One region of the Demetria terragena DSM 11295 genome, then DNA from elsewhere that is predicted to be linked to it. Evidence: riboswitches for the same ligand, from Rfam matches in the RefSeq annotation. Region 1 holds a riboswitch; each other region holds the start of a gene.
What was found. Region 1 has a riboswitch for thiamine pyrophosphate ahead of F562_RS0112460 (thiamine ABC transporter substrate-binding protein). Riboswitches for the same ligand answer to the same signal wherever they lie in the genome.

Region 2: it holds a riboswitch for thiamine pyrophosphate, as region 1 does, so the genes downstream of both, thiM (hydroxyethylthiazole kinase) here and F562_RS0112460 (thiamine ABC transporter substrate-binding protein) in region 1, are expected to answer to the same signal.
Region 3: it holds a riboswitch for thiamine pyrophosphate, as region 1 does, so the genes downstream of both, F562_RS0104000 (hypothetical protein) here and F562_RS0112460 (thiamine ABC transporter substrate-binding protein) in region 1, are expected to answer to the same signal.

Annotation. Positions count from the first base shown of each region.
Region 1 is NZ_AQXW01000004.1:1,690,098-1,700,521, forward strand. Features, by position in the region: gene F562_RS20265 (GNAT family N-acetyltransferase) at 1-70, shown strand, start outside; gene F562_RS0112435 (EthD family reductase) at 65-379, opposite strand; gene F562_RS0112440 (thioesterase family protein) at 442-1,212, shown strand; gene F562_RS0112445 (bifunctional metallophosphatase/5'-nucleotidase) at 1,298-3,457, opposite strand; gene F562_RS21385 (ABC transporter ATP-binding protein) at 3,551-4,573, opposite strand; gene F562_RS0112455 (ABC transporter permease) at 4,574-6,214, opposite strand; gene F562_RS0112460 (thiamine ABC transporter substrate-binding protein) at 6,301-7,365, opposite strand; TPP riboswitch at 7,420-7,523, opposite strand; gene F562_RS0112465 (DUF4235 domain-containing protein) at 7,613-7,915, shown strand; gene F562_RS0112470 (amidase) at 7,919-9,277, shown strand; gene F562_RS0112475 (PPOX class F420-dependent oxidoreductase) at 9,293-9,706, opposite strand; gene F562_RS0112480 (NAD(P)-binding domain-containing protein) at 9,821-10,424, shown strand, end outside.
Region 2 is NZ_AQXW01000003.1:176,514-186,937, reverse strand. Features, by position in the region: gene thiD (bifunctional hydroxymethylpyrimidine kinase/phosphomethylpyrimidine kinase) at 206-1,018, opposite strand; gene thiE (thiamine phosphate synthase) at 1,015-1,659, opposite strand; gene thiM (hydroxyethylthiazole kinase) at 1,656-2,477, opposite strand; TPP riboswitch at 2,465-2,564, opposite strand; gene F562_RS0102750 (LysR family transcriptional regulator) at 2,626-3,540, opposite strand; gene F562_RS0102740 (MFS transporter) at 4,097-5,356, shown strand; gene F562_RS0102735 (MBL fold metallo-hydrolase) at 5,416-6,300, shown strand; gene F562_RS17840 (DUF6281 family protein) at 6,366-6,785, opposite strand; gene F562_RS0102725 (pilus assembly protein TadG-related protein) at 6,869-7,330, opposite strand; gene F562_RS0102720 (hypothetical protein) at 7,327-7,803, opposite strand; gene F562_RS0102715 (TadE family protein) at 7,800-8,210, opposite strand; gene F562_RS0102710 (hypothetical protein) at 8,207-8,386, opposite strand; gene F562_RS0102705 (type II secretion system F family protein) at 8,447-9,373, opposite strand; gene F562_RS0102700 (type II secretion system F family protein) at 9,379-10,245, opposite strand; gene F562_RS0102695 (TadA family conjugal transfer-associated ATPase) at 10,242-10,424, opposite strand, start outside.
Region 3 is NZ_AQXW01000003.1:434,343-444,766, forward strand. Features, by position in the region: gene F562_RS0103965 (AMP-dependent synthetase/ligase) at 1-7, shown strand, start outside; gene F562_RS0103970 (TIGR03960 family B12-binding radical SAM protein) at 133-2,088, shown strand; gene F562_RS0103975 (DinB family protein) at 2,095-2,661, opposite strand; gene F562_RS0103980 (hypothetical protein) at 2,788-3,834, shown strand; gene F562_RS0103985 (Fpg/Nei family DNA glycosylase) at 3,808-4,647, opposite strand; gene F562_RS0103990 (MFS transporter) at 4,657-5,964, opposite strand; gene F562_RS0103995 (TIGR03936 family radical SAM-associated protein) at 6,079-6,792, shown strand; gene F562_RS0104000 (hypothetical protein) at 7,227-7,541, opposite strand; TPP riboswitch at 7,564-7,680, opposite strand; gene F562_RS0104005 (Rne/Rng family ribonuclease) at 8,081-10,424, shown strand, end outside.

The DNA.
Region 1 (10,424 bases):
CATCGCCCGCCGCCTCTACGACAGCCTCGGCTATCAACCGATCCAAGGCGGCGTACGCATGGTGCTATGACTCAGACGTGATCTCGCTGACCTGCATCACCGGCTGGACGTCGGTGTAGTTCGCGATGTCGGCGAGCACCTCTTTGGCGACTGGCCCAAAACCGGAATTCCAGGCTTCGACGCTGTCGGCCACGAACCAGCAGGAGGCCACGAACGGCGCCTCGCCCCGGCCGCCGTCGCTCAGCCCGCGCTCAACGCCCCATGAGCGAACCGCCTCGCCTACCTGCTCCGCGACCCAGGGCACGTGCCGGTTCCGGTAGTAGTCGTGGTCGAACCGCGCGCCCTCGGCGCGGGGGTACAAAACGCTGACCTTGATCACGCGAACTCCTTTTGCTGATGGTGTTCGCCAGCGTACGCACCGACATTGCTTAGGCTGCGTCTATGTCGGCGTACTTCGTTCCACTGGGCCCCCTCACCTTCCGACCTACGGAACTCACTCAGGGGGCCTGGCGCGATGACGAGCAACATGTCTCGATCGTGTGCGGGCTGGTCGGCCATGTGCTGGAGCAACACGTGCCACGCCCCGAAATGGCATACAGCCGCATCACTTTCGAGATCTTCGGCCAAGTGTTGCGTGAGGACATGACCTTCGAGGTCGCCACCATTCGCCCCGGGCGAACCATCGAACTGGTGGAAGTCACCGGCACCTGCGGCGAGCGCACCATCCTGCGGGTACGCGCCTGGCGGCTAGTCACCTCTGACACCTCATCGGTCGAAGGAGTCGAACTCCCGGCGATGCCGGCCCGCAGCGCGACAGAGCCCCGCGATGTCGCAGCCGAATGGGGTGGGAAGTTCTTGAAAACTATTGAGTGGCAAGCTATTCCAGGTGGGCGCGATGGGCGCCGCCAGGTCTGGGTTCACACCGCGGTTGACCTTGTCGAGGGCGTTCAGGCTGGCCCGCTTGCCCGCTTCCTGTCACTCATCGACATTGCCAACGGCATCGCAACTCGGCAACGCCCGGGAACGATGATGTTTCCCAACGTCGAACTCACCGTGCACCTGTTGCGCGAGCCCGTGACAGAGAACGGTTGGGTCGGCCTCGACACCTCAGTCACGTTTGGCGACTCGGGAATCGGCATCACTCATACCGTCCTCAACGACAGTCTTGGGCCGGTCGGTATGGCGACCCAGAGCCTGACGTTGCGCCTGTGATTTGAATTCGCAGGCGCTGCGGTTCGCTGCGGTGCCAGGTCATGACACCGCAGCGAACCGCTAGCAACGATGCAGCGAAGTGACGTCAGTTCTCCATCCGGCGACGTGCGAGCAGGTATGCGCCACCGAGCAGGGTGACCGACCCGGCGACCCCGATGAGCGTGGCGCCGTTGCTCCCGTCGCCCGTCAAACCCGTCTCCACGGGAGGACCTGAAACGGTGCCGCTGGGGTCGCCCGGCGAGCCCGTGCCCGTGGGGTCACCCGGCGAGCCCGTCGTCGTGCCGGTGGGCGACGGTCCATCCGCAGCCACGACCTTGACGGGAAACAGCACCGTCGTCCCGGTTTCGGTCAGTCGCACCTTGACGAGAGCGTTTCGACTCGGCCCCGTCGCGGTCAGATCAACCTTCAGCTCGCCGTCCCGCGTCGGATAGGGCGGAGCATCCAGACGCACGGCCTTCGCCCCGATCTCACCGGAGTAGGGGCCATCGTCCACCCAGGCCAATCCTTGGGTGTTTTCATTAGGGTCAGTCGTGGACATGTTGAAGCCTGTGAGGGTGAAGCTGAACTCCTCGCCCGCCTTGACCTCAGTGGGCTGGTCGGTCACGGCCACGGCGTGCTTTTCGTACGGCGGCCTGATCGGGCTGTTCTCCTTGATCCACTCCACGAACAATGACTGGTCGATCAACCCGGAGTCGCGGGTATTCGTGCCTTCACCAAAGGTGGTGAAGTTGTCGCCACCGTCGAGCAGGAACGAGTTCGAGGCGATCGTGTAGGTCGCCTTCTCGTCCAGTTCCTTGCCGTCGACCATCACCGTGGTGATGCGTTTGCCATCCCCAGCATTCGGGTCATAGGTGTAGGTGACGTTCTCGGACAGGCCGAGTTTGAGGAACGGGCGCGATGAACCCTCTGGCTGCCACTGCTCCTCCAGCACCTGCTTGATCTGGGCTCCCGTCAGATCCTTGGTGACGATCGTGTTGTTGAACGGCATGATCGTTGCGGCATCGGCGTAGGTGATGGCCTCGTCGTTTCCACCGAGGTCAGCCCGCACGCCGCCCGGGTTCATCACGCCGATATCTACGCCGCCAGGGCGACCGGGCTTGTTGATGGACTCGACATAACTCTGGGCGATCAGATTCGACAGCCTCGACTCCCGCATCCGGTTGTCGGGAGTGCCGTCGTCATTGAGTGCCCTAGTGATCGGCGCGGTCTTTGTGCCGATCTTCTCCTTGCCAATCTGTTCGGCACGCTTGTTTGCGGTGTCGACGATCTTGGCAGTGGCGGTGTAGCGCGGGTCTGCCTTACATGCCTCGGTTGGCTCAGTCACCTCGCGATTCGTCATCGAATACTGCGTGACCTCGTCGCGGGCCGGGTCATATCCGAGGGTCAGTTGGCCAAGGTGACTGGCGTAAAAATCAGTTTGAATCACCGGACGAGTTCCCGTGCTCGCCGGCCCATCCCACGCGTACTTCTGGTGAGTGTGCCCCGTGAAGATCGCGGCCACCTTCGGCGACGTCTCCGTCACGATGCTCTTGAACTGAGCGTTGGAGGACACCTGGCTCTCAAGGGAGGACTCCCCGCTCGGTGCGCCCTCGTGATATTCGGCGACGAGTACGTCGGCCTCACCATTCGCGGGATCACCATCGGTCAGGTCAGTCGCGACTCGATTGACCGCTGCCACCGGGTCGCCGAACTCCAGCCCTTTAATGCCGTCTTTAGCGACCAGTGAAGGCACCTCACGTGTGACCGCACCGATCACGCCGATCCGGACGCCGTTTTGCTCGACCACCTTGTATCCGGGGAGCACCGGGTCGGTCGTGCCCGCGCGATAGACATTCGCCCCGACGTACGTCCAGTCGGCCCGGTCCTGTACCCGGCCCTTGAGGTCACTCAGTCCGCCGTCGAACTCGTGGTTGCCGACTGCGGAGACCTTGAGGTCAAGGCTATTGAGATAATCGATCGCCGGCTCATCATCTTGTGAGGCTGACTCAAAAGGTGTCCCGCCGACGTTGTCTCCGGCGGACAAGAACGTGGTGCCTGGAACCTCGCGCTGCACCGTGGTCACGGCGCACGCAAAGTCTTTGGTGAAGTGTCCGTGGAAATCGTTGGTGTTGACCAGACTGAGCTGGGTCAACGCCGGGTCGATCGGCTGATCCCCCACGTTGGTGGCTGCGTGCGCTGGGGCGACCATCAGGGCGCTCAGGGCAAGCGATCCGCCGCAGGCAGCGAACTTCCGGGCTCGATTCATCGTGTCCTCTTTCGTGACAGAAGCCGGATCGACTCCACAGCGAGCCAGGATGCCGTTCTTCGGGTCCTCATGGGGCCGGATTCGCAGAATTGCTCACCTTTCGTCCGGGAGAATCGCGACCCCCGAAGTCTGCACTCGCAGGTTGAGCCGGCTTCCAGCCGCGGGGAGAGTCGAACCCATGTCGCCTACGGCATCAACCTCTGAACCCGAGTCCAGCCGCACCCGCAGCCGAATGACGTCGGCTCCCTGCGCTGCCGAGACGACCGTGGCGCCATGTCCTCCGCTGGGATCCCAGCGCAACGCTTGTGGCCGCAACGCCAAGCGCTCGGCCCGCTCATCGATGGCTCGCGCCTCCGCTCCGCTCAACACCGAGGTGTATCCCAAGAACTCCGCTGTCTGAGCCGACTCAGGCATCCGCCACACGTCAGCGGTCGGGCCTTCTTGCACGATGCGGCCAGAGCTCATGACGGCCACCCGGTCGGCCAGTGTGAACGCCTCGTCGTGGTCGTGCGTGACGACCACGGCGGTGGTTCCCGACTCGATCAGGATGCGCCGCAGGTCCGACCCGAGCCGGTCCCGCAGCGACCGATCAAGGGCAGACAGCGGCTCATCCAGCAACAAGACACGAGGGGAGGCTGCGAGCGCCCGCGCCAGCGCAACCCGTTGTTGTTGGCCGCCGGAAAGCGTTGCTGGTCGTCGTGATTCAAATCCGCCGAGACCAACGATCTCGAGCAGTTCGGCCACCTTTGCGCTGACCTCCTGGCGGGGGACTCGCTGCCGGCGCAGTGCGTACGCGACATTCCCTGCCACGTCGTGGTGCGTGAAGAGTTGGGCGTCTTGAAACATCAAACCCACGCGACGGCGGTGGGTCGGAACCGTGGTGACGTCGGCATCCCCTATTCGCACCGTTCCCTGCTCGGGAGCCTGCAGACCTGCGATGACGCGCAGCAAGGTGGACTTCCCGCACCCGGAGGGACCCAGGACGGCTGTGACGCGCCCCGCCTGCACGGACAACGACACATCGTCAACGGCCGCGAGATCCTCGAATCGGACCGTGACGTGCTCGACCGCCAGTCCTGTCTCAACGGCTCGATTCGTCAATCTGGTTTCAGCCATCTAGAAGCTCCCAAGAGATCCGACGCGAAGGCGCTCCACCAGGCCCATGATGGTGACCGTCACAAGCGCCAACACCACGGAGGCCGCGAGCGCCATCCCGAAATTGTCGCCGCCTGGTCGGCCGATCAGCGTGTAGATCACGACGGGCACGGTGGGCCGGTCGGGTCGCGCCAGGAAGGCGGTCGCGCCGAACTCGCCCAACGAGATCGCCATCGCGAACCCGGTCGCCGCCAGAAGCGGTCGCCACAGGACAGGCAGGTTGACCGAGCACCAGGCCCGAACCGGCCCCGCGCCAAGGGTGCTGGCGGCCTCTCGGGGACGGGGATCCAACGAGCGCAGCACTGGGGTGAGCGTGCGGACAACGAGGGGAAGGGCGACGATCGCCTGCGCTATCGGGATAAGGACCGGTGAGCTTCGCAAGTCGAGGGGCGGGCGATCAAGGGTCACCAGAAAGCCGAATCCGACTGTCACTGCGGAGATTCCGAGCGGAACCATGAACGCCGAGTCCAAGAGGGCCAACCCGCGACGTGATCGTCGAGTTCGACCCCGGCGGGACACCACGATTGAGACGAGTACGCCCAGGATCATCGCGAGAACCGTGGCATCCAGTGCCGTACGCCACGAGTTGGCCATGGCCTCGGTCACCGGAACGATCAGCGCATCGGTGGCATCTGGTGTCGCCAGATGACCATAGTTCTCCAGCGACCACCGCCCCTCGACACGCAACGACCGGACCACCAAGGTGCCAATGGGCACCAAGATGAAGGCCATCGCGAGGGCGGTGATAGCCACGGGTACGGCGTCGCCACGCGTGGTTGCGCGCCCTCCGGAGGTTTGGCCCGAGCGTGGGACGGCTCGCTCCCGACGAGCACGCATCGCCTCGGTGACGGCTAGTAGCGCCAGGACAGCAACCAGTTGAAGCAGGCTGAGCATGGCGGCGGCCTGCAGGTCAAGGAAGTTGGCCGTGAGCAGATAAATCTCGGTCTCAATCGTGCTGTAGCGCAGCCCACCGAGCGTCAGGACGATGCCGAATGCGGTTGAGCAGAAGAGGAATACAACACTCGCCGCGCTCAGAACGGCGGGAGCGAGCGAGGGAAGCGTGACCGTCCGAAAGACCTGCCAGGGTCCGGCGCCCAGGGACGCCGCAGCATCCTCGACCCGCGGATCCAGGCTCTCCCACATCCCGCCGACGGTGCGCACCACGACCGCGAGGTTGAAGAAGATCATCGCGAGCAGAATGGCGATCCACGACCCGTCGATTCCTAGGAAACCCAACGGCCCTGACGGGCTCAACAGGGTGCGAAAGGCCACTCCGACCACCACGGTGGGCAACACGAACGGCATCACGACGACCGCACGCAACAGCCGCCGCCCCGGAACGGCTAGCCGGTGCAAGACGTAGGCCATCGGCAGCCCGATCAGCACGGTGACCACCGTGGCCAGGGCCGCCATCCACACCGTGAACCACAGCACGCGATGCACGCGGGGACGGGTGAACACCTCAAGCGCCTCGCCCACGGCCCAAGCACCCTCTGGTCGCAGGCCTTTGAGGAGCATCCCGGTCACCGGCAGCACGAAAAAGACCGCCAGGAAGGCGAGCGGGATCAGTGCCGCGAAGGCGAAAGCGACCCGGCCCCCCAACGCCGGTCGACCCCCCAACGCCCGTCGACCCCCCAACGCCGGTCGAGCTTGTCGAGCTTGTCGAGACCCCGCCCGTCGAGCCCACGTCACTGGGAGGTGATCTCCTGCCACGACCGAAGCCACGCTGTCCGGTTCTGATCAATCTTCTGCGGGGACACGGTGATCGGCTTGCTCGACTGTTTCGCGAAGTTCGCCCAGTCCTTCGGCAAGGTGATCTGGTCGTTGACCGGGAAGACGTACATGTTCTCCGGCAGCGACTCTTGGAAGGTCTTGCCACTCATCCAGTCGATGAGCGCTTTGGCACCCTTGACGTTCTGTGCCCCCTTGAGGATTCCGGCGTACTCCACCTGCCGGAAGCAGGTGTCGAGGAGCGCCCTGCTGGAGGTCTTGCCGTTCTTGACGGTAAAGGCCGGCGAGGTGTCGTAGGACCAGACGATGGGCCGGTTGCCCTTCCCGTCACCTTGACTGAAGTCGACGTTGTAGGCGTCTTCCCAGCCGCTGGTGATCTTGACGCCATTGGCGACCAACTTCTTCCAATATCCCTGCCACCCCGACTCGCCGTACGCGCCCACCGTGGCCAACAGCATCGCCAGACCAGGCGAACTCGTCGGCGCCCCGGGCACGACCGTGAGGTTCTTGTACTTGGCCTTCGTCAGGTCACCCAGAGTTTTCGGCGGCGCAATGTTCTTCTTCGCGAACCAGGTGGTGTCGATGTTGACGCAGGTGCTCGCGTGGTCGATGGGCGTGAGTTCCTTGGCCCCCTTGCCCTCGATCAAGAACTCCTTAGCGCTGGGTGCCATGGCGGGCGAGGCGTACGGCGTCAGCACGTCCTTGCCAGCGACCCGGGTGGCGTAGGTGTTGTCGATGCCGAAGGCCACATCGCCGAGCGGCTTCTTCTTCGTGAGGACCAACTTGTTGGCGACTTCACCGCCATCGCCACTCTTGGAAACCTTGACCCGATAGCCAGACTTCTTCTCGAATGCCTGCAGCAGTTTCTTGGGAACGCTGAACGAGTTGTGGGTGACCAGCGTGACGGTCTTGGTGCCGCCTGCGGTTTCCGGGCCGTCCGTGGGGTCCGACTCACTGCCGCTGACCGAGCAACCCGTCAGGACGAGCGCGGTCGTCACCGCAATCGCGAACGTCTGCCTCATGATCGTGCGTCCTCTCGGTGAGAGGGGTCTCGCTCAGGCCGTGGTCTGACCCGAACGAGGAGATGCTCGACTTCCTCCACCGGTGCTAGCCGGGTCAGGTTCGAGGGTCTGCGGCGGACCGCACTCTCAGCGCGTGGAGCGCTCCCCTGTCGTGTGCCTCGACGGTACACCGCAGACTGTGAAAGTCTCGACCCCAACTGGTGAACTGGCCGATGCGCAGGCACGGCCCTCGAACGAAAGGCGGACGATGGGCGACGCAGTGTGGAAGGTCATGGCAATTGCCGCAGGCCTGGTCGGAGCGAAGGCCGCCAAGAAGGCCATCGACTCCACCTGGAACGCGGCAACCGGCAACGGCCCGCCGACCAATCCGGCCGACCCGGACATCTCATGGAAGGAAGCGGTGGGCTTCGCGATTGTTTCCGGTGCCATCGCCGGGGTAGCCCGGACGATCGCCCAGAAGCAGGCGGCCGACTTCTACATCAAGTCCGCTGGAAAGCCGCCTAAGGCGCTGCAGGCGGACTCCCTCAAGGGCGAGGCCAAGGTCAAGTAGGCCGTGCGAGACTCGCTGGCCTGGCGATCCGCCGCCGAGTTGCTCGCCGAGTTCTCCTCCGGCACCAGCACGCCGGTCCAGGCTCATCAGGCGGTTCAGGAGCAGATCGCTGAGCGCGAATCTGAGCTCAACGCACTGTGGCACCAGGATGCCCCTGAGCGGGTTCTGGCCTGCGCGCAGGAAAGCGCACGGCGGTGGGAGCAAGGTACGCCGCGCGGGGCGCTGGACGGCGTACCCGTCACGGTGAAAGAAAATGTGGCCCGCGCTGGCATCCCGATGCCTGCTGGTTGCGCCGGTGTCACACCGACAATCCCCGACCGCAACGCGCCCATCGTGGAACGCATCGAGGCAGCGGGCGGGATCATCATCGGCTCGACCGTGATGCCCGACTGGGGAATGCTGTCGTCCGGAGTTTCCTCGCTGCATGGCATCACGCGCAGTCCGCTGAATCCGGCCTGGACGACGGGCGGTTCGAGTTCGGGGGCTGGCGCCGCCACCGCGGGTGGTTATGGCCCGCTGCATGTGGGCAGCGATATCGGTGGTTCGATCAGGCTCCCAGGGACGTGGCTTGGCATACCGACGTTGAAGCCGACGTCCGGGCTCGTTGCCCTGGACACTCCCTATCCCGGTCGGTGCGCCGGTCCGATGGCTCGCACGGTCGACGACCTGTCCTTGCTGCTGTCGGTCATCGGACAGCACGACGCCCGCGACTGGACCTCCTCCGGTGGGCCGCGTTCGGCTCCCGGGTGGGACGGCATCGACGGCCTGCGGGTCGGGCTCCTGCAGGACGCCGGATGCGGCCCGGAATCTGATGCAGAAGTGCGCGCGGTCGTCGATCGTGCCGCGGCGACTCTGACCGCGGCGGGCGCACGCGTCGAACCTGTCGACTCGTGGATGACTCCCGACCTGCTGGCTCGCCTGGACACCTTTTGGCGGGTGCGGTCCTATGTCGATTACGCGGCCCTGACCCGCGATCAGCAGGCCAAGGTCCTCCCGTTCATCGCGCGCTGGGTCACCGCGGCGCAGGACGTTTCTGGTGCGCGCCTCATGGAATGCCATCGCGCCATGGATGAGATCGCCAAGGCGACGACGAAGGCGACCGCGGCGTACGACATCCTGCTGTCCCCGGTCGCCCCCATGGCTGCCTTTCCCGCGGAATGGCCTATGCCGTGGGGAGATTCGGACGAAGGCATGGCCCACATCGGCTTCACGGTGCCTTTCAATATGTCCGGGCAGCCCGCCGCAACCGTGAACGGTGGATTCACCGGCGATGGTCGGCCCGTTGGCATCCAAATAGCCGGACAACGATTCGCCGATGAGGCCATCCTGAAGATCGCTCGCTGGTTCGAGTCAGGGTCCTGATCCGCCGGGACTCTCTCAGGCCCCGACCGCAGTCACGTCGGTCACGATGATCGCTGCCCGTGGCTTGCGGCCCGGCAGCCGCTCCATCACCGGCTCGACCAGGTTCATGGCCCGATACCACCAGCCGTACTTCGCGCCGATCGCCTTCTTCACGCGCATGATCGCGGCCGCATCGCGGTGCACGCTCGCGCTGCCGGTGAAAGTCGGCGCACCCGGAACGACGTTTCCGCGGACATCGCACGGTCGCAACTCCACTCGCGCCGTATGCGCCAACCGTTTGGTCTTCCCCGTCTGATCGACGCTGATGATCAGAAGGTCTCCCGCGTCAGAGGCGATCCAGACCGGCGAGGGAACCGCGATTCCGTTGCGGCGGAAAGTGGTCAGCTGAACGTACTGTTGCTGGCCGATCAGCGCGGAGTTGTCATGCATAGGGTGTCCCGTCTGGAGGGGCGAAGGACCCAAAGCGGGCGTGACGCCGACATTACCGCGCGGCCCGCGGCTGAGCCTCGGCATAACCGTTGAGCGTGCGGCGTTGGCCCGTGCGTGCAGGCATACGACTCTGTGGTCATTGGCGCCGGGCAGGCGGGGCTGTCGGCGTCCTTTCACCTTCGGCGGCTCGGCGTCGACCATGTCGTGCTCGACGCCGATCAAGGGCCTGGCGGTGCCTGGCAACACCGCTGGGATTCGCTCACGATGGATGACGTTCACGGGGTCGCCGACCTGCCCGAGGCCCCTGCACCCGCCCGCGGTACGGAGCGGGCGAACGTCGCGATCCCGGACTGGTTCGGTTCATACGAGCGCCGCTTTGAGCTTCCGGTCGTGCGCCCCGTACGGGTCGAGCAGGTAACCCGAGAGGACGGCTTACTCGTCGTCCATGCTGGGACCGACGTGTGGCATACCCGAACCCTCATCAATGCGACTGGGACGTGGAGCCGGCCGTTCGTGCCGCGTTATCCCGGCGCCGAGACCTTCAGCGGTGAGCAGTTTCATACCGCGCGTTATCCCGGCGCTGAGCACTTCCGCGACAAGCGGGTGCTCGTGGTGGGAGGAGGTGCCTCGGCGGTGCAATTCCTCGGCGAGGTCCGCCCCGTCACCGAGACCATCTGGGTGACCCGTCAGGAACCGATCTGGCGAGATGAAATCTCCG
Region 2 (10,424 bases), on a different contig from region 1:
TCGGCTAACGCCTCGACCTGCTCGACCAACGTTGGTGGCTCCACCTACGCCGGTCGAGTAGGCGGGAACGAAGTGACCGCCGAATCGAGACCACCCACCAGGGTCCACACGGCCTCGGCTAACGCCTCCACCTGCTCGACCAGCGTTGGTGGCTCGACCAGCGTTGGTGGCTCGACCAACGTTGGTGGCTCGACCCGCGCTGGTGTCACCACCACTCGTGGAAGTGGTGGACCGGGCCGGACCCGGAGCCGATCTGGAGGACGTGCCCAGCTGCTACGGCGGTGGTCAGCCAGTCCTTCGCATCGCTGATCGCGGTGAGCCAGTTGGCGTCGAGCTGTGGCAGCAACGCCGCGATTGCCGCTGATAGCGAGCAACCGGTGCCGTGCGTGTTCGGAGTGTTCACGCGCGGCTGCTCCAGCACGTGCATGCCTTTGGCGTCGGCATAGATGTCGATGGCGTCGTCACCGACCCGGTGTCCGCCCTTGACCAGAACGCGAGGTATGCCCAGCTCCAGGAGTGAGTTCGCCTGTCGTTGCTGGTCATCCACCGTCAGGGCGACCTCAGAGTTCAACAGGACAGCCGCCTCGTGCAGGTTGGGCGTGACCAGATCGGCGTACGGCGCTAGTCGGCGCATCGCCGAGACGGCGTCATCATCGAGAAGGCGGCTTCCGCTGGTAGAGACCATGACGGGGTCCAGAACGACCGGGCAGGTGAGCACGTCGCGTACGACCTCGGTCACCACTTCGACGATTGGAGCGTTCGCCAACATGCCAAGCTTGGCGGCATCAAGGCGTACGTCACTGACCAGAGTTGTCACCTGCTCACGGACGAAATCTGGGGGCACCGCATGCACGCCGGTGACTCCTTGCGTGCTCTGGGCGGTCAGGGCGGTCAATGCCGCGCAGCCGTATGCCCCCAGCGCGCTGAACGACTTGAGATCTGCCTGGATGCCCGCTCCCCCGGAAGGATCTGATCCGGCGAGGGTGAGCGCTACTGGCGGCCTGGACGTCGCGCTCATGGTGTCGCTTCCCAGGCGGAGCGAATGTCGCGGGCAGCAGCTTGTGGATCGGGCGCGGAACAGATCGCTGTGACCACGGCGATGCCTTCCACTCCGGCATCTCTCAGGCGGGGCGCCCGGGTTGCGTCAATCCCGCCGATCGCCACCGATGGAAGCGGTGTGGCGGTGGCGACGGCTCGAATACCCTCAGGCCCCAACGCATCTCGTCCGGTGTCCTTTGTCCTGGTCGGCCACGCCGGGCCAATCCCCAGATAGTCGACCACGCCTTCGGCTTCAGCGATTCGAGCTTGCTCAGTGGTGTGAGCGGACAGACCAAGCCAACGGTCCGGCCCGATGAGGTCGCGTGCCTGCGCCGCAGGCATATCGGTCTGCCCCACGTGGACGCCCGCTGCGCCAGAGGGTTCAACCAGGTGGACTCGGTCATCGATCAGCAGCGGAACATCTGACCCAGCAAGGGCATCCACGAGCTGGATCGCGAGGTCGAGCACGACCTCATCAGTTGCCGTGGGCTCGCGCAGCTGGACGATGCTGACGCCTCCCTCGACCGCAGCCACAACGGTCGACACCAGGCGATCACGCCCGGTGTGGGCGCTGCTCGTGACGAGGTAGATCGACAGGTCCAATGGAGGACGGCCGCTCATGCCAACCTCACGCGTTCGGCGAGGGTGTCGGGTTCGAGAAGCGAAAGTTCATCGAGCAGATTCATCGCGAATGAGCCTGGGCCGCGGGCGTTTTCGGCGGCGAGGTCGGCCGCGACAGTCAAGGTCGCTGTCGCCGCCACGGCAGCCAGCAGGTAGTCATCTTCGACTCCCGCGAAGGCCGCCATCAGGGCTCCCAAGGCGCACCCGACGCCGGTCACCTTGGTCATCCACGGGTGACCATTGCGGACGCGTACAAGCCGGTCGTGATGAACCAGGTGGTCAACCTCCCCCGACACGGCAACCACCGGCCCGCCAAGCGAAAGCTGCCGCGCTGGCAGCGCTGCTTGCTCTGGGGAGTCGATGGCGTCGACCCCACGTCCGCCGCTCCCACCCGCGACGGCCATGATCTCGCTGGCGTTACCCCTGATGACCGCAGGCGGCTCGAGTTGGATGAGTTCCGGTACTAGGCCGGTGCGCCAGGACAGACCACCGACTGCAACCGGGTCCAGGACCCAGGGCGTACCCGCATCGGCAGCCGTGGTGACTGCCACCTTCATGGCCGCAATGGTGCTGTCCTGTGGGGTGCCCAGATTGATGAGTACGCCATCGGCTACCGCTGCAAATTCGCCAGCCTCGCGGGGATTGTCCACCATCGCTGGCGCCGCGCCCGCCGCGAGCAAGACGTTGGCGGTCCACCCCATCACGACATTGTTGGTGAGGCACTGCACTAACGGGGAGCGCTCACGCAACCGGTGCAGCGTGTTCCCGACCGCGGCCGCATCGATCGCGGCATGGGTGGGTGAACTGATGTCAGACATGACGTCCCTATCGCTAGAACAACCTAGATCAGGTGCAACGGGTGTCATCTCAGCCACCTCCTGTCGGTGGCACCCCGCGTCGACATCCACCATAACGCCCGAGCACTGTCACACGACAGCGGAGTTCATGAGCCAGTGCCGACCGGAGTTAGCCGGGCTTGGCGTCTCCAGCGCTTGGAAAGTAAAGCGACTCGCTCGTGGAAACTCTCTCGACGATGGCGAGGAACGCCAGCGATGCAGGAGACTGCATCTGATCACGCTTGATGAGGTTGATTGGGCGCTTGTACGCAGGCTGGATCGGGCGCACAACAAGAGCGGATTCGTCGCACACCGGGCTCCACCACAGCGCGTAGCCGATCCCTGCAGCAACCATGGGAATGAGGTCAAATGGCGTCCCCAGGACCACGCCGATCTGGGGTTCGATGCCTCTCTGCCCGAGTTCCGTCTCCAGCCACCGACGAGACGAGGAAAGGTCGCGGTGCAGTGTCACGAGGTCCTTGTGGGCAAGCTCGCCGATGTCGATGGGCTCATCCCCGCCCGCCGAACCAGGCGGGAGGAGTGCCACAAGATGTTGCGATCCCACGTAGCGAGCAGACAGTCCAACGATGCTAGGAGCCGTGACTGTGAGCCCGAGGTCGTAGTGTCCGTTGCGGACCCGATCGCTGATCAGCCGATCATCGTTCTCCAAGTGGACGCGCACCGCCACTGAGGGGTATTCCATTCGGAAGTTGACGATGTGCTCGTTGAGCCAGCTCATCGCCAGGGCCGGGACTGTGCCGATGTCAATCTCGCCACCGCGCAACCCCAACGTGTCCCGGACACTCTCGCGGGCAACATCGAAATCTCCCATGACCTGCCGGGCTGGCCCGATCAAGGAACGACCGGCGGCCGTCGGGGTCAGGCCGGTCGGCGTTCGCACGAACAGAGCGCCGCCCAGTTCCTTCTCCAGACCCTTCACCGCCACAGAAATCGTCGGTTGAGAGACATGGACCGCGTCGGCAGCAGCCGAGGACGATCCAGTGTCGACGACGGCGAGAAAATACTCGAGACTGCGCCTATCCAAAGGAACCCCTATAACTATTTATAATCGATACTATTAAAAGATATCACTCGATTCTATAACAGAACTCCTGTACCGTCAACAAGATCCAAGTCGAAGGCGATTCATGTCCCGCAACTCTCTGCTAGCAATGTCTGATCAGCCTGCCCCCCTCGCCGGCGATTCCTATGGCGGTAATGCTGCACGGACTCCGAACATCGATGAACCATTCGTCGACATGGGAGCCGACCCATATCAGAACACGAGCCGTGCTGCAGACCCGAACCACGCATCTGTGCTGGAAAGGATGCGTAGCGAGTTGCGCACCACCTGTGGTCCAGTAAAGGTTGACTCCCGAATCCGCTCCGAACAGCGCCTCCGCGTAGCCGACTTCGGAGATGTCGAGGCTGTACTGAAACGTCCCCTGATGGCGCACTCACCCATATCTGAGTCGTAAACGCATCAAGGCAGCAAGGATATTGAACCCGTCCACCAAAGAAGATCTCACCTCACAAAGGCGTGAAACGCTATGGCTACAGCTCAAACCAGCCCACCGGAGACAGACTCGGGTCAATCGAAAATGGTCCGCAAGGCGGCGATCGGCTCCGCAGTCGGAACCACTATCGAAGCGTATGACTTCCAAATCTATGGAGTCGCCTCGGCGCTGGTCTTCAGCAGTGTGTTTTTCTCCGATGTTTCCAGCAGTTTAGGCGTGGTCTTCTCTTTTGCCACGTTGAGTGTCGGATTCCTCGCCAGACCTTTCGGCGCGATCATCTTCGGACATTTCGGTGACCGCGTCGGCCGAAAAGCACTCCTTGTCACCGCGCTTATGGGAGCGGGAGGATGCACCACCGCCATGGGCTTCCTTCCGACAACTGCTTCAGTGGGAGTTTGGGCGCCTATACTGCTCGTCTTTCTCAGACTGCTCCAGGGAATCTTCCACGGCGGCGAACAGGGCGGCGCAGTGCTCATGGCAGTTGAGCATGCCCCACCCGACAAGCGTGGCTGGTATGGCAGCTGGACTTTTATCGGAAGTCCCGGCGGCACGATCCTCGCGGCTGGTGTCATGAGCATCGTCACGGCCACAACAGGAGATAACTTCCTCACCTGGGGCTGGCGCATACCCTTCCTCCTCAGCTTCCTCCTCCTTGGAGTGGGCCTGGTCATTCGCTTCACCGTCACCGAGAGTCCGAAGTTCGCGAAAGTCAAAAGCGAGCAGGGAAAAACTAAGGCTCCGATAATCCAAGTGTTCCAGACGTCGTGGAGGCATGTCCTCATTTCCATTGGCGTCAATTTGGGATTCAACGCATTCATCTGGGTCCTCATCAGCTACTCACTGGCCTACGGAACCGAGTATCTCTCGTTGTCGCGTGAATTGATGTTGCGCGCAACTCTCATCGGGTCAGTCGTGATGATCGTCAGCATTCTCGTTTTCGCAAGACTCTCGGACAGGGTTGGCCGCCCACCCGTCATGTTCTTCGGGGCGGCATTTCTCGTCATCTACCCGTTCCCGATGTTCGCACTCCTTAACACGGCCGAACCAATCATCGTAGTACTGGCACTCGCCATAGGATTTTGCGGAGCATCTGCGGTATTTGGGCCGCTTGCGGCATTTCTCGTCGAACTCTTCCCGACGAAAGTTGCCTACAGCGGAGTGTCGGTCGGATACTCCCTCGGAGCAGTGCTCGGAGGTGGGCTAGCCCCGTTCATCGCCAGCCTGCTGATGAAAGTTTCCGGGGGGCAGTCCTGGACTGTATCTCTCTATCTCACATTCGCCGGCCTCATTTCGTTAATCTCCATGGTCGCGCTCCGGCGGATTGGCACTACGGTCAAGCCTTGACCCCATCGAAATAACCGCACTAGACCGACGGCAACACTACTCATGAGGAGAACGACTCCATGACAAACATCCACATCCTTGGCTCAGGTACGCCGGCGCCGACTCGTGACCGATTTGGTAGTAGCTATGTCATTGACACGGGCCAGTCCACAGTGATGTTTGACTGTGGACCAGGCGCCACAGCAAAAGCAGCCAAAGCCGGCATTGACATTACCGCCATTGACGCCGTGTTCCTTACCCATCACCACTACGACCACTGCGTTGACTTACCGTGCATGCTCATGACCCGCTGGGATCACGAAGCCCCGGGATCCGAACCGATGGGTGTCTACGGGCCAGCTCCGACGGTCAACCTCGTCGACGGCATCACCGGAGTCAACGGAATCTTCCGCCACGACATCCATGCCCGGAGCGAGCACCCCTCCAGCCAGCGCATTTACCAGATGCGTGGAGGCGTCCTGCCCCGACCGGAACCGAGTTGGAAAACCAGCGACTTGGTGTCCGGAAACTCAGTCCAGGGCAATGGGTGGACTGTCACGGCCGCACGCGCATCCCACGTGCAACCGTTCCACGAGTCGCTGGCTTACCGCTTTGACACCTCTGAGACCAGCATCGTCATTACGGGAGACACGGCCCGCTGCCCCGAGGTCACAGAGTTGGCAAAAGATGCCGACACCATGCTGTGCTGCTGCTGGGACCATCACGATGGCGACGACCAGATCGACGAATGTGTAGCGGAGGGAATGGTCGGCAATATGTGCGGGCCTGAAGACGCAGCGCTGATGGCCACCGAGGCCGGCGTCAAGCGGCTCGTCCTCGTTCACCACACCCCATCCGTTGCGCAGCCCGGACCAGCGGCGCGCGCGCTCGAGGTTGCGCAAGAGAACTTCTCGGGTGAAGTCATTTTCGCCCATGAAGGACTAAACATCGACACGAACGGGTAACAGCACATTCGCCCGTTGGGTGATGTTTCTACCCTTAACAAGACGGATTTCGGCCCGCAGCGGATCTAGCCCGATGCGGAGTCCTGACTGAGCCAACTGGTGATTTCGGCAGGAACCTTCGATCCCTTGTCAACCCGCAGCAGCCGTGCGTCGTCACCGGCGGCCACAGCTACCTTGGGGTCGATTCCTTCGACGCGATAGACGTCGACCGACTCGTCCTTGCCGGTCTCGTCATTGGAGTCACTGCACCCCAACTGGGTGCCCTGGCCGAGCAGTTCAGTGGGCTTCGAGGGCATAGCGGCAACATCAGTGAACGTGACGTCGGCGTATTCGACCCTGAACGCACACGCCGCTTCACCGCCGTCATCGCCCTTGTCTGAAGATCCGCTGCCGCAGGCAACTAACGCCAGCACGAGCATCGGCGCCACAACAAGCGCCGCTCGTCGACCCGAGTGGCGCCCAGTGCGATTCTGATGTTCGCTCATGATCAGTTCCCCTTCGGTAGTTCGATGATGTCGCCTTTGCCCCGGGCACGTTCCTTGGTCATAAATAGTGAATGGGCACATCGCTAAGGCTGCACGTCGGCGCGGGCGTTGGATTCCACGGTGACGGTGACCTCCTTGAAGAAGCCCAACGCACCACCACTAATGGGTGGCTGCACCGTCCCACTCAGCACCACTCGGGCGGTGCGTCCATCGCGGGTTCCAGTGCCCGACTGTAACCCCCACGACGTCACGTTCTGCGGCAGTCGCTGCTTGCCCAGATTGTCAACGGCGACCTGGCGCACTGAGCCATCTGTCAGCCGTAGGCGCTCACCGTCGACACCTCCGGTATAGACGCCACCCTCATCGATCGCATCGGCCGCATCTGCCGCCGCGGAATCGGAGGCATCCAAGATCCGCATCCGGGCCAGTTGCACGGCTGTCACATCGACGGCTCCCAGAATCAGCATCGCCAAGATGCCGAGGAAACCCGCGATGAGGATGGAGATTCGCCCGTCATCGCGGCGCGCCTTCAGGAGGCGCCTCACGACGCGTCCCCGTAGCGGTCGACCGACTCCACGTGAGTCGACGTCAGAGTGATACTGCTTGGCACCGCGTCCGCGAGAAAGTCTGGGATGAAAGGCAGTTCGACAGCCAACCTTCCCTCGGTCCGGATTTCGGCGTCACGCGTGAGGCACGGGCTCGCCGCGCAGGCCACCGCGACACTTCCTTCTCCACCAAACCCCTGGTCCTCAAAAGCGATTCGAGCGGCGGATTGCGCCCGCGCAGGCGCCGATGCGCCAGTGGGTGCGGTTACAAAGGTCCTCCCAGCTTCCCGGGTCGCCAGCGAAACGGCGTATGCCCCAGCGTGCAGCCGGGCCAACAGCACCACGAGGTAGAAGATCGGCAGCGTCACGAGCACCCCGAGAAAGACAAACTCGACCACGGCACTTCCCTCCTCCCCACGCCGCCGACGCAGGGCCTCGGCCGTTCGCCACCAGAACGCGATCACCAGGCTCACTGATCCTCGGCGTACGCGCGCCCAGAGACGGTGAGTTGACCACTCGGGCCCCACGGACCAACCACCGGCAACGGCGCGGAGACTCGGACCTGCACAACCGCCGCCCCACCGTCGGTCGTGGTCCGTTGTGCCGTGACGTCTTGGGCATACGAGTCGCGCAAACTCGCTCGAATCATCGTCCGAGCGCGGTCCACGCCGTCGGCTGGCGTGGCATCGGCACGGGCGCCGTATCGCGCACCCTCAGCGGCATGCGCGATCAGCGTGTTGCGCACATATAGGGTGAAGCCGAGCTGGAAGGCCGCAAGGAAGAACACGACCACGAGGCCGCTCACCATGGCGTACTCAGCAACAGCCGACCCACGGTCGAGCCTCTCGCGGCGTTCTTGACCAGAACGCCGCCCGTTCAACTGCCCGGACCGCTCACACCGTTGACCGCGTTCGTGAAGAGGTTCTTCAGCAGGTCCCCGGCCACACTCCACAGAAGCGTGACGATGCCTGCGGTCATCAACGTAATGAGGACCCAGCCCGGGACATCCCCACGATCCCGCTGCGCCTGCAATCGGTAGCGGGCCTCCACCATCATCCGGACGATGCGGTCTGCCACCAGTCGGTTCGTTGTCATGGTCTTCCTTTCATTGGGCGGTCACACGCTCAGGTTGAGCAGGCTGAGACCAGGGAATATGGCGAAGAGGATCGTCACAGGGAGCACGAGAAAGACCACCGGGATCATCATGGCGATCTCCCGGCGACCACCCTCTTCAAGGAGCAGTTGTTTGCCGGCGTCGCGCGCGTCTTGAGCTTGCGCGCGCATGACATCGGCGAGTGGGGTGCCACGTTCGACCGCGACCACGATGCCGTCGACGAAGCGCGCCAGACTCGGGATGCCGGTACGGTCCGCCAGGCCCTGCAGAGCCTGCGGCAGTGTCGCGCCGGCCCGGGCGTCTGCGAGGCAGCGACCGAGTTCACCGGACAACTCGCCTCGGGACAACCTCGTCACCCGGTCGAGCGCCGCCGCTGCTCCCTCACCGGCGGTGATGGCGAGCGCGAGCATCTCTGCCACAGAAGGAAACTCGGCGAGAATGCGCTCTTCCCGCTTGGACGCATCACGGGAGAGTTTCTGGTCGCGTGCGACGACTCCCCCACCGACCGACAGCGCGATCAGGACGACGGCCACCGGTAGTGAGGTTCCCGAACTCCACACGCGTGTCGTCGCAAAGACCGTGCCAGCGAGACCACCCAACACTCCCCACAATGCCTGCTGCGCACGGAAACCCTCGACATCGGTGGGCTGTCCAGCGCGCTCCAGGCGCCGCCGTACCGACGTCGAACCGCCCAAGATCTGCCCCACCAACGCGCCGAGACGGTGCAGCAGAGGACGTAACGCCTTATGCACGCTGACATCTCCCGACGCCGCGACGAGGAGTCGGGACGGGCGCGGTCGATCGCTGACATATGGACCGACGCGAGCAATCAAATCCGGGCGTCGCCATACCGGCAGACCAGCAAGCACCAGCATGAGGCCCAGACCAATGATCGCGCCAACGGCGGCACCGGGCCACGACCATTGCATGCTGCTCATCGCATGATCCGCACTTCTTCAGGGAGCCGACCAATGCGACGCATGATCTGGTATGCCAGCAGCGACACCAATCCGCCGAAGATCAGGACGACCACGCCGAGTGGTGCCCGATAGGCCTCCAAGGACTGACCGCGGGTGGCGAGCATCAGCAGCACGATCCACGGTGCAGCGAGCGCCAACCGTGCGGCGTTGACCGTCCACGACTGGCGTGCTTCCAGCTCGGCACGGGTCCGCGCGTCCTCCCGCAGGAAGGTCGACAGCGTACGCAGCAGCATGCCAAGATCGGTGCCGCCGACCTCTCGGGCAATGCGCAGAGACTCGATCAACCGGTCAGCCACCGGATCGCTCAGGCGTACCTTCAACGCATCCAGGCACTCATGAAAGTGCCCGGTCGTGCGGTAGTCCTGGGCGAAGTCGGCGAACACGGGGCGCAATTCTTCAGGCCCGCGCACCGAGAGCTGGGCCAAGGATTCCGGAAGCGCCATGCCCGCGCGTACGGCCGACGCAATGTGGTCCACCACGTCGGGCCACACATCGCGAAGCTGTTTGCGGCGACGGCGAGCACGAGCCCGGACCACCGCAACCGGAAGGTACGCCGCGGCACCAGCGCCCAGTAATGCCAACGCAGGAACGGCCGTCAGGATGTACGCCACCAAGGACCCGAGAATCCCCATCAGGATGCAGCTGACAATCACCCGAGTCACCGTGACTTGCGCCCACCCGGCCTGGGCCAGGTCATCGCGCAGGCGGTCGACGGCGGTTTCCTTATGCGGGTCGACTCGCCGCTCTGTTCTCGGCCAGAAGGACCACCAAATACAGAACAGACCCAGCCCAAAGGTCAGTCCGAGGAGCGTGCCATTCATCCGCTCTCCCCCAACATTTCGTGCACGTCGTAGCCGGCGCGCTCAAAGTGCTCGACGTGCGGTGGGAAGCCCGTTCCACGCACGAGGCGCCCGCCCCGCGACACGAAGATGTCAGCAAGCTCGACGACGTCCCCTTCGGCCCGCCCGGGAACGGCTGCGATCTCTCGCACTCGACGGCT
Region 3 (10,424 bases), on a different contig from region 1:
CGATTAGCCACCGATTAGCCGTCGAGTGGGGGCAAATGAGGTGTGCGTACGCGCGTACACCCTGTATTTGCCCCTAGTCGGCGCGTGGGAATGTCTCGTCTATGCGGGGTGCGCGCACGTATTCTGAGCGGTATGTCTGGTCACTCGCGCTTTGCCGATCTCGAGCCATTGCTCGAGAAGGTCAGCAAACCCATCCAGTACGTCGGTGGTGAGCTCAACTCCCAGGTCAAGGACTGGGACTGCGGCGGGCGCAGCCCCGAGGGTGAAGAACTGACGACTCGTTGGGTGCTCCTTTACCCGGACGCCTACGAGGTCGGGCTGCCCAACCAAGGCGTCATGATCCTGTACGAAGTTCTCAACGAGCACCCGCACGCGTTGGCTGAGCGGACCTACACCGTCTGGCCCGACATGGAGCAGGCCATGCGCGAGGCGGGAGTGCCGCAGCTGACGGTCGATGGTCACCGCCCGGTCGCCGACTTCGACGTTCTGGGGGTGTCGTTCTCGACTGAACTCGGCTACACCAACATGCTGACGACCTTGGACCTGGCAGGCATCCCGCTGCATGCTGCCGAGCGTGGCCTGGATGACCCGATCGTGCTGGCAGGCGGGCACGCCGCGTTCAACCCCGAGCCGGTGAGCGACTTCATCGACGCCGCGGTGGTCGGCGATGGTGAGCAGGCAGTCCTGACGATCACCAATCTCATCAAGGACTGGAAAGCACAGGGTCGGCCCGGGGGCCGAGCCGAGCTCTTGCTGCGTCTCGCGCGCACGGGTGGCGTCTATGTGCCCTCGTTGTACGACGTCTCCTACCTGCCGGATGGGCGGATTCAACGCGTAGCCCCAGCGCCGGGCGCGACCGGAGTGCCGTGGCGCGTCTCCAAGCACACGGTGATGGACCTGGACGAATGGCCCTACCCCAAGCAGCCACTCGTGCCACTCGCGGAGTCCGTTCATGAGCGCATGTCGGTCGAAATCTTCCGGGGATGCACCCGAGGGTGCCGCTTCTGCCAAGCGGGGATGATCACCCGGCCGGTGCGCGAGCGTTCGATCACCGGCATCGGCGAGATGGTCGATAAAGGTTTGGCCGCAACGGGATTCGAAGAAGTTGGCCTGCTGTCGCTGTCGTCCGCCGACCACAGCGAGATCGCGGAGGTCGCCAAGGGCCTGGCCGACCGCTACGAGGGGACGCAGACAGGTTTGTCGCTGCCGTCGACCCGCGTGGATGCCTTCAATATCGACCTCGCCAACGAGCTCACCCGCAACGGCCGTCGCTCGGGTCTGACCTTTGCTCCCGAGGGCGGTAGCGAGCGAATCCGCAAGGTCATCAACAAGATGGTGTCCGAGCAGGACCTCATCAATACGGTTGCTGCGGCCTACGGCGCCGGCTGGCGGCAGGTCAAGCTCTACTTCATGTGCGGGCTCCCGACCGAGACCGACGAGGACGTCCTGCAGATCGCGGATCTGGCCAAGCGGGTCATCGACACTGGTCGGGAGGTCAGTGGTCGCCGCGACATCCGGTGCACCGTGTCGATTGGCGGGTTTGTACCCAAACCGCACACACCCTTCCAGTGGTGTGCACAACTGGGCGCCGAAGAAACCGACGCGCGCCTGACCAAACTCAAGGAAGCGCTTCGGTCAGACAAGCGTTATGGCTCGGCCATCGGCCTGCGCTACCACGATGGTGAGCCTGGGATCGTCGAAGGACTGCTCTCTCGTGGCGACCGTCGGCTCGGTCGGGTGATCGAGTCGGTATGGCGCGATGGCGGACGATTCGATGGCTGGAGCGAGCACTTTTCTTACGAGCGGTGGATGCGCTGCGCAGGGGAGGCGCTGGCCGACCTCCCGGTCGATGTGGCGTGGTACACGACCCGGGAGCGGGACGAGGCAGAGGTGTTGCCGTGGGACCACCTCGACAGCGGCCTCGACAAGGAATGGCTCTGGGATGACTGGCAGGACGCCCTCGATGAGACCGAGGTCGAGGACTGCCGGTGGACCCCATGCTTCGACTGCGGTGTCTGCCCCCAGATGGGCACTGACATTCAAGTGGGACCGACCGGCAAGACGTTGCTGCCACTGTCGGTCGTTTGAGCACCCTCAGCCCATCGATTTCTGCCCGTCGATGGCCTCGCGAATGACGTCAGCGTGGCCGGCATGCTGGCTGATCTCGGCGAGCATGTGCAACGCGACGCGGCGGACTGACCAGCTCACACCGGCCTCGAACCAGGGCGCCTCGGGGAGGAGGTGCTCGCTGTCGAGGTCGGCCGTACGCAGCACATCCGTCGTCTTGGCACTCACTTCGCCCACTCGGGCGCGCAGGGCCTCCAGGGTCTCGTCGTCGGAGAGGACGAAGCGGGCGTCGTCCCACTCGCTGTCGGACCAGTCCCCGCCGGTCGCTTCAGCCTCCGTGTCGACGGCTTCCCAGTCGACGTCTGACTCATAGACACCTGAACCACCGAACGCTGGCGCTCCGCGCACGGCGAACTGCATCCACTGCTCTTCGGTGTCAGCGACGTGCTTCAGGAGGGAGGCAATCGTCAACTCGGAGACCGTGCTGGTGGTACGCGCCTGTTCCTCCGAGAGTCCTTCGGCGGTATGGAGCAGGAATCCGCGATGCCGGTCCAAGGTCTCGATCAGGGCGCTGCGCTCGAAATCCGTTGACATGATGTGCCTTTCGTGGGGTGGGCGCCTGCTGGCCGGTGAGCACACCGTACGAATCCAACCGGACAGTTTTGGTCCGCTGACGCTGAACGGCGCCGGATCGGACTGCCGGCAAAGTAGATTTCCTCCATGACCACCGTGAACCGTTTCGCTTGGCTCGACGTGGCGCGGTGGGTCGCGTTGATTGCCATGTTCGTCGCCCACGTCGCGCCGTCTGTCGGGCGGGCTGATGTTGTCCTGGCCATGGGTGATTTCGTCGCGCTGGCGCTGTTCGCCACCACGATGGGCGCGGGCGCCCAACTGGGTATTGAGGGATACCGGCGGGCGCGCTCCCGGTCCGATATCGGCGGCTGGCTCGTGGGCTCGCTGGTGCGCGGAATCCTGTTGGTAATGCTCGGAATGCTGACGGAGGTCTTCGACGCCCAGATCGTGGGGGTTCTCGTTCACCTGGGTGTCCTAGCGGTGGTGATTTCGTGGGTCGTCTTGCTTCCGAGGGTCGGGGTAGCGGGCGTCGCCGTGGCCTCATTCGCGGCCGCGCCGTGGATCATGGACCGACTGGGACCATCCCGGATGGAAGCGGCAGTTGAGGGCCAGGAATTTCTGGCCCGAGCACTCGACGTCCTGGGCGGGGGCGCCTACTACCGGTTGCCAGCCATGCTGGCATGGGCGTGCGTCGGCGTGTTGATCGTGCGCTGGTGGCGCCGCTCGGCTGACTCTCGGACGCAGGTCCTTTCGGTGGCCGTCGGGACCAGCGCGTTTGCGGTCTTCCTTGGGCTTCTGCAAGTGGCCAGGGTGATCGACGTGACGCCGTACGACGGGTCCTACTTTCAGATCGCGCTCAGCGGGTCTCTGTGCGCCGTGATCATGACCGCAGCGATCGCCTTGGTGGGCGAGGGTTCGCAGTGGGCGGCTCCGTTGGCCACCGCAGGCTCCATGGCGCTGACGCTTTACGTCGCGCAGCACGCCTTCCTCGGCTGGTGGGTGCGCAATGGCAGCAGCGACGACACGTGGGTGACGCTGCTCATCCTCACGGTCGGAGGCACTCTCGCTGCTGTGGGGTGGCGCATGCTGCCGTTGCCGGCAGTGCTGTCCCGGGGCCTTCTTGACGGGCCGGTGTCTTGGGCGTCAAATGCAGCGCGTGATTCGGTCTCAGCCCCGAACCGTCCGGCGGCGTGAGCGCGGTTGACAGGTTCGACACCAAAACAGGTTCCGACCCGACAAAACCTGCGTGGACACTGGACGCCCACAGACCAAGCAGGGCTGTTCAGCGCGGCGGTAGACGTACACCTGGCCGCCATGGGCATCGACGCGTGGCGCGCGACCGGTCGCCTCGGGGGAGTGCTCCGGGTAAACTGTGTCGATGCGGCCGTCGCGTACGCCGAGCGGCATGAGCTCGACGAAGTCGTCCCATAGCGCCTCAAACTCGTGGCGGCGCAGGAACTTTCCCGCCATGAACGGGTCAATCCCGTGTCGGTAGAGCGCCTCGGCACGATAGATGTTTCCTACCCCGGCAAAAATCTTCTGATCCATGCACAAGGACGCGATCGGCGATCCGGACCGATGGATGCGTTCCCAGGCACGCTCGGGATCGGCATCGGCACGTAGCGGGTCTGGTCCGAGGGCCGCCGTGATCGCTGCCACCTGCGTCGGACTCTTCAGTTCGCACACATTGGGTCCGCGCAGATCCATCGTCCACGGTGGCTGCTCCGTCGAGAGACGCCAGCGAATCGCCCCGATCTCCTCAGGTGCGTGATGGTCGGTGAAGAAGAACTTTCCCAGCAAGCCGAGGTGAATGTTGACTCGTTCTTCTAATCCGGCGAAGCCGACGAACAGGTGCTTGCCGTATGCCTCCGCGCCCGCGAACTCACGCCCGTCAACATCTTCGGCCGCTGCGAATTTGCCTTGTGGGCTTGAGGATCGGACCACTTGACCGGTCAGGTGGGCGTTCAGCGTGTGGCTGATGCGGTGTAAGACATGTCCCTCGGGCACGCTCGGACGTTATCGCGCGGCGGCCTGCGTGTCCGCACCCGCCTCGACGGGCGCATCTGGGCGTCGGGTCGCCATCGGCACGAAGAGAGCCGCGGCGCCGAGGCAGAGCCCGCCGGCGACGTACCAGGCCAGGTCATACGTTCCGAGTTGGTCGCGGACAACTCCAGCAAGAACCGCAGCTGCGGCCGCACCGAACTGGTGGGCGGCGAAAATCCAGCCGAAGACGATGGCGGCGCTGCCTCCGAAGTGCTCTCGCGCCAAGGCCATGGTCGGCGGGACGGTCGCGACCCAGTCGAGGCCGTAGAACAGGATGAAGACCAGCATGTTCGGGCCGACACTGTCACCGAACAGGCTCGGGAGGAGGAAGAGGGACAGGCCACGCCCGAGGTAGTAGATGCCCAAGAGCAGAGCGGGATTCACTCGGTCGGTGAGCCAGCCGGAGAAGATCGTCCCGACGACGTCGAAGATGCCAATGAGGGCCAGAAGTGATGCGGCGACCGGTTGTGCCATCCCATGGTCGTGCGCTGCCGGGATGAAGTGCGTGCCCACCAGGCCGTTGGTGCTGGCCCCGCAAATCGCAAAGGTCCCGGCGAGCAACCAGAAAACGGGAGACTTTGCTGCCTCGCGCAGCGCTCGAATCGCTAGCCCGGCGGCACCGCTGGCGACCGGCGGGGGAGCCACCGGCTCGGAATCCGCCGCGCCGTAAGCCGCCACGCCAATGGAACTCGGGTGGTTGTGCATCATGACCAGGACAAGAGGCACAACTGCGAGAGCGACAGCGGCAACGACTCCGGCCGACCACCGCCACCCGTAGACGTCGGCGAGCCAGGCCAGTACGGGCAGGAAGATGAGTTGCCCGGTCGCGCCCGCAGCGGTCAAAACTCCGCTCACCAGTCCACGTCGTGTGACAAACCAGCGATTGACGACGGTGGCGACCAGCGCCATCGACATCGCGCCCGTGCCCAGGCCGACCAGCACGCCCCAGAACAGGATTAGCTGCCAGGAGGTCGTCATCCAGAGGGTCAGTCCGGAGCCGAGGCTGACCAGCAAGAGCGCCGAGGCAACCACGCGGCGGATGCCGAACCGCTCCATGAGCGCGGCCGAGAAGGGCGCCGTCAGTCCGAAGAGGAGAAGGTTGATGGAGACGGCCGACCCAATCAGCCCGTGCGACCAGCCGAACTCACGGTGGAGCGGATCCATGAGAACGCCTGGGGTGGAGCGAAATCCGGCAGCACCAATGATGGTCAGACAGGTTGCGGCGGCAACCCACCACGCGGGATGGATGCGAGTGAAGGTCCGGCTGGTCACGGTATGCATCATCGGGGTCGAGGGCGACAAACGCTAGTGGCCGCACTGATCGACTGAGTTGCCGCCGCTGGCATACCGCCGCAGGTTCGCTGGTACGGATCTAGCGAGCTAACCTCCAGCCCTATGGCCAAGCGCGTTCCCGAGGGTCCGGCACCTGACCCCGCCGTTCAGAAGTTGCGCGTCCAGTACGCCAAGCGCGGACGCCTCCGCTTCACCTCGACCAGAGACTTCCAGCGCGCCCTGGAGCGGGCGTTGCGACGCGCGCAGGTACCAATGGCGTACTCCGCGGGCTTCCACCCGCACCCCAAAATCTCGTACGCGAACGCCGCCGCCACAGGTACCGCGAGTGAGGCTGAGTATTTCGAGATCCACCTGCGCGAGCAGCGTGAGCCCGCTGAGGTGAAACGACTACTGGACGAGGCACTTCCGCCCGGCCTTGACGTCGTCGCGGTGGTAGAAGCGCAGCCGGGAGCTTTGGCCGATCGGCTAGAGGCATCCCAGTGGTCGCTGCGGTTTGCGCCAGCGGATCAGCCGAAGTTGGGAGCGGCGCTCGCCGCCTTTGTCCAGGAGTCTGAGGTCGAGGTCACCCGCATGATGAAGAAGGGGCCGCGGACCTTTGACGTACGAAGCGCGGTCCTGGATTCCGAGCTCGTTGAGGCCGATGACGGCGCGCCCGAACTCCGCTTGGTGCTGCGCCACACCGTCCCGGCCGTACGCCCCGATGACCTGCTCAGCGGGCTCGCCTTGGTCGACGGTTTCGAGCCGACCCGACCGCCGCTGATCACTCGCCTCGCGCAGGGTCCGCTCGTCGAAGGCAACGTGGCCGACCCTCTCTAACGCCGGTCGAGCGCCCTGACGCCGGTCGAGCGCCCTGACGCCGGTCGAGCGTCCTGACGCCGGTCGAGCGTCCTGACGCCGGTCGAGCGTCCTGACGCCGGTCGAGCTTGTCGAGACCCGCTGACGCCGGTCGGGCTTGTCGAGACCTTCTTGCGCCGGTCGAGCTTGTCGAGACCTTCTTGCGCCGGTCGAGCTTGTCGAGACCCGCTCACGCCGGTCGGGCTTGTCGAGACCCGCTCACGCCGGTCGAGCTTGTCGAGACCTTGTGCTGTTGGGTGGTTTCGACACGGCTCGCGCTGGGGCGCTCGCCGGCTCAACCGGCGTAAGGGGGCTCGCGCTGGGGCGCTCGCCGGCTCAACCGGCGTAGGGGGCTCGCGTTGGGGCGCTCGCCGGCTCAACCGGCGTAGGGGGCTCGCGTTGGGGCGCTCGCCGGCTCAACCGGCGTAGGGGGCCGGCGTTGCCGTTGGGGCGCTCGCCGGCATACCCGTTGCGGCGCCGAAGACCGCCGAGGATGCCAGAAGGGACCCACCGATCAAGGTGCCCAGCAGGATGGCGCCGATCGCGAGAGGCAGCGAACCGGTGGCTGCGGCGATGGCTGCGCCGGTCAGAGGACCAAACAGGCTGATGCCCAGGTTGGCCCACAAGATCACTTGGTCGAAGCCGCCAAGCGGACGCGGTGGGTCCGATGTCAGCGTGAGTGGTGCCTCGGAATTCGTTGCGGTGGCGGACTTTTCGATGACAGCCGACATGACACTTCCTTTCGACGTCACGCAGCGAAGGTGACGCCATCCCTACGCCGGCATTACCCGGTCAGGTTCGGTCGGTCGGCGGACCGTGGTCTCCGCCCTCTCAGCCCGAGACATGCGTCGAGCTCCCGTAAGGACAACCCCGCCGTGGCGAGGACCCCGAAAAGGCTCGGCCAGCCTATCGGCGTGCTGCTGCACGACCCACTCGGTCGGCTGTGCCAGAATGGGTCACGGTCGTGCAGTGCACCACAGCGCCTGCGCGCCCCGACTGAGTCCCGACCGCGGGCCTGACACGACACACCTTTGTGCGATCAGGACACCTGCGCGGGTGGCCGTTCCGCATCATGCGCGAGGCCGCCAACGATGGACCGGCCGGCGCCAGGGATTGTGGCGGTGACGCGCTTAGCGCGAACTGGCCCTGACGTAGCAGCCGACTTCCGCCGGTGCCAGCGCGCACCTGCGGCTTCCCGCACCACGCGGGCGCGATGGCCAACCAGGCCCCGCTGTGGGCGCCCTCGTGTCTGAGTAGAAGGACGGGCCGAATGAGCCTCGACTTTTCCGACCAGAGTGATCCTGCCTCGGCAGGATCAGACAAGAAGACCGCTGAACCTGCCGCAGCGCCTGCCTTTGGGCTGATCTTCCAGGCACCCGACCCGCAAACCCGAGTCCCCGCTCGCGAGCCGGTCCGTGACGAGCCACTTCCTGAGCAAGAGAACCGTTCATCGGGGTCTCCCAAGGAGGACTCGTCCGATGGCCGATCGGCAGGTCGTCAGGAGGCCAAGGACACGAAGGCCGCCAAGGGCAAAAAGGGCGACAAGTCCAAGAGAGCGTCCAAGGCCAAAGACACCGATGGTGGCGGTGACGCCGCACCAGGTGCGCCGTCGGAGTCCTCCGACGAGGACGACCAGAACGCAGAAGGCGGCAACCGTCGGCGCCGGGGCGGCCGCGGCCGTACGCGCAAGGATGCTGATGCTGGGGACCACGAGGCCCAGGACAGCGCCGATGACGGGTCAGGCGACAACGACTCCAGCGAGTCAGCAGATGGGGATAGCGACGGGGAGGGCAATGGCTCGCGTCGGCGTCGTCGGCGCCGTCGCGGTGGTTCAGGCGCAGGCGAGTCTGATGACCCGCCGGGCACCGTGACCAAGGTGCGTGAAGCCCGAAAGCCGCGCGACGAAGTGACCTCGATCAAGGGGTCAACACGCTTGGAGGCCAAGCGTCAACGTCGCCGCGAAGGCCGCGAGGCTGGCCGCCGCCGTACGGTCATCACTGAAGCTGAGTTCCTGGCGCGTCGGGAGAGCGTCGAGCGCACGATGGTGGTGCGCGAGCGCGAGGGCCGCACCCAGATCGGCGTCATGGAAGACGACGTTCTCGTCGAGCACTATGTCTCTCGCGAGAGCCAGCAGGCCTCGATGGCTGGCAACGTCTACCTCGGTCGGGTCCAAAACGTGCTGCCGAGCATGGAAGCCGCCTTCGTCGACATCGGCCGTGGCCGCAACGCGGTGCTCTATGCCGGCGAAGTCAACTGGGACGCCGCGGGCATGGAAAGCAACCAGCCCAAGCGCATCGAGAACGCACTCAAGTCTGGTGAGACGGTCCTGGTGCAGGTCACCAAAGACCCCATCGGTCACAAGGGCGCACGGCTGACCTCGCAGATCTCGCTGCCGGGGCGGTACCTCGTCTATGTGCCGAACAGTTCGATGACCGGCATCTCTCGCAAGTTGCCCGACACCGAGCGCTCCCGGCTGAAAAAGATCCTCAAGGAGGTCGTTCCCGAAGACGGTGGCGTCATCGTCCGTACGGCCGCCGAGGGGGCGAGCGAGGAAGAACTGCGCGCCGACGTCGAGCGGCTGGTGAAGACCTGGGAGCAGATCCAGAAGAAGGCCGGATCCAGCAAGGCGAGCGCGCCGTCCCTCCTGCAGGGTGAGTCCGAAATGACCGTGCGGGTGATCCGCGACGTGTTCAACGAAGACTTCAGCAAGCTGATTGTGTCGGGCGATTCCGCCTGGACGCAGATCAGCGACTATGTCGACTCGGTGGCCCCCGACCTCAAAGACCGTCTGCAGAAGTGGACGGGTGAGAAAGACGTCTTTGCGGTGAACCGAGTGGACGAGCAGTTGGCCAAGGCCATGGACCGCAAGGTCTGGTTGCCCTCTGGCGGGTCGCTCATCATCGACCGCACCGAGGCCATGACTGTCGTCGACGTCAACACGGGCAAGTTTGTCGGTTCGGGTGGCAACCTCGAAGAGACAGTGACCAAAAACAACATTGAGGCTGCGGAGGAGATCGTCCGCCAGCTTCGGCTCCGCGACATCGGCGGCATCATCGTGGTCGACTTCATCGACATGGTGCTGGAGGCCAACCGCGACTTGGTGGTCCGTCGACTCCTGGAATGCCTCGGTCGCGACCGCACCAAGCACCAGGTGGCGGAAGTCACCTCGCTTGGTCTGGTCCAGATGACCCGCAAGCGCGTGGGCAGCGGGCTGATCGAGATCTTCTCTGAGCCGTGCGAGCACTGCGCTGGTCGCGGTCTCGTCATCCACGACAAGCCGGTGGAGAAGTCTGGCGGACAGAGTGGTGGCAGCAACGGCGGAAGTTCCACCGGTCGGCGCAAGGGCCGAAAGGGCGCCAAGCAGAACGATTCGGGAACCCCGGCGAATGAGCCGCCGGCTCAGGACAAGACCGACTCCAACGGTCGTACGCCCGCACAGATCGCCGCAGCCGCGCACGCCGCCGCGGTGTCCGCAGAGGACAAGAACCACACCGCCAAGGAACCGGGTCGTCAGGACGTCGAGGCGCCAGAGCCGCAGGCGGTAGCGCCCGAGGCGAAGACGCCAGAGCAGACCATGGTTGATGTCGAGCCTGCGCCAACCCCTGCAGCGGAAG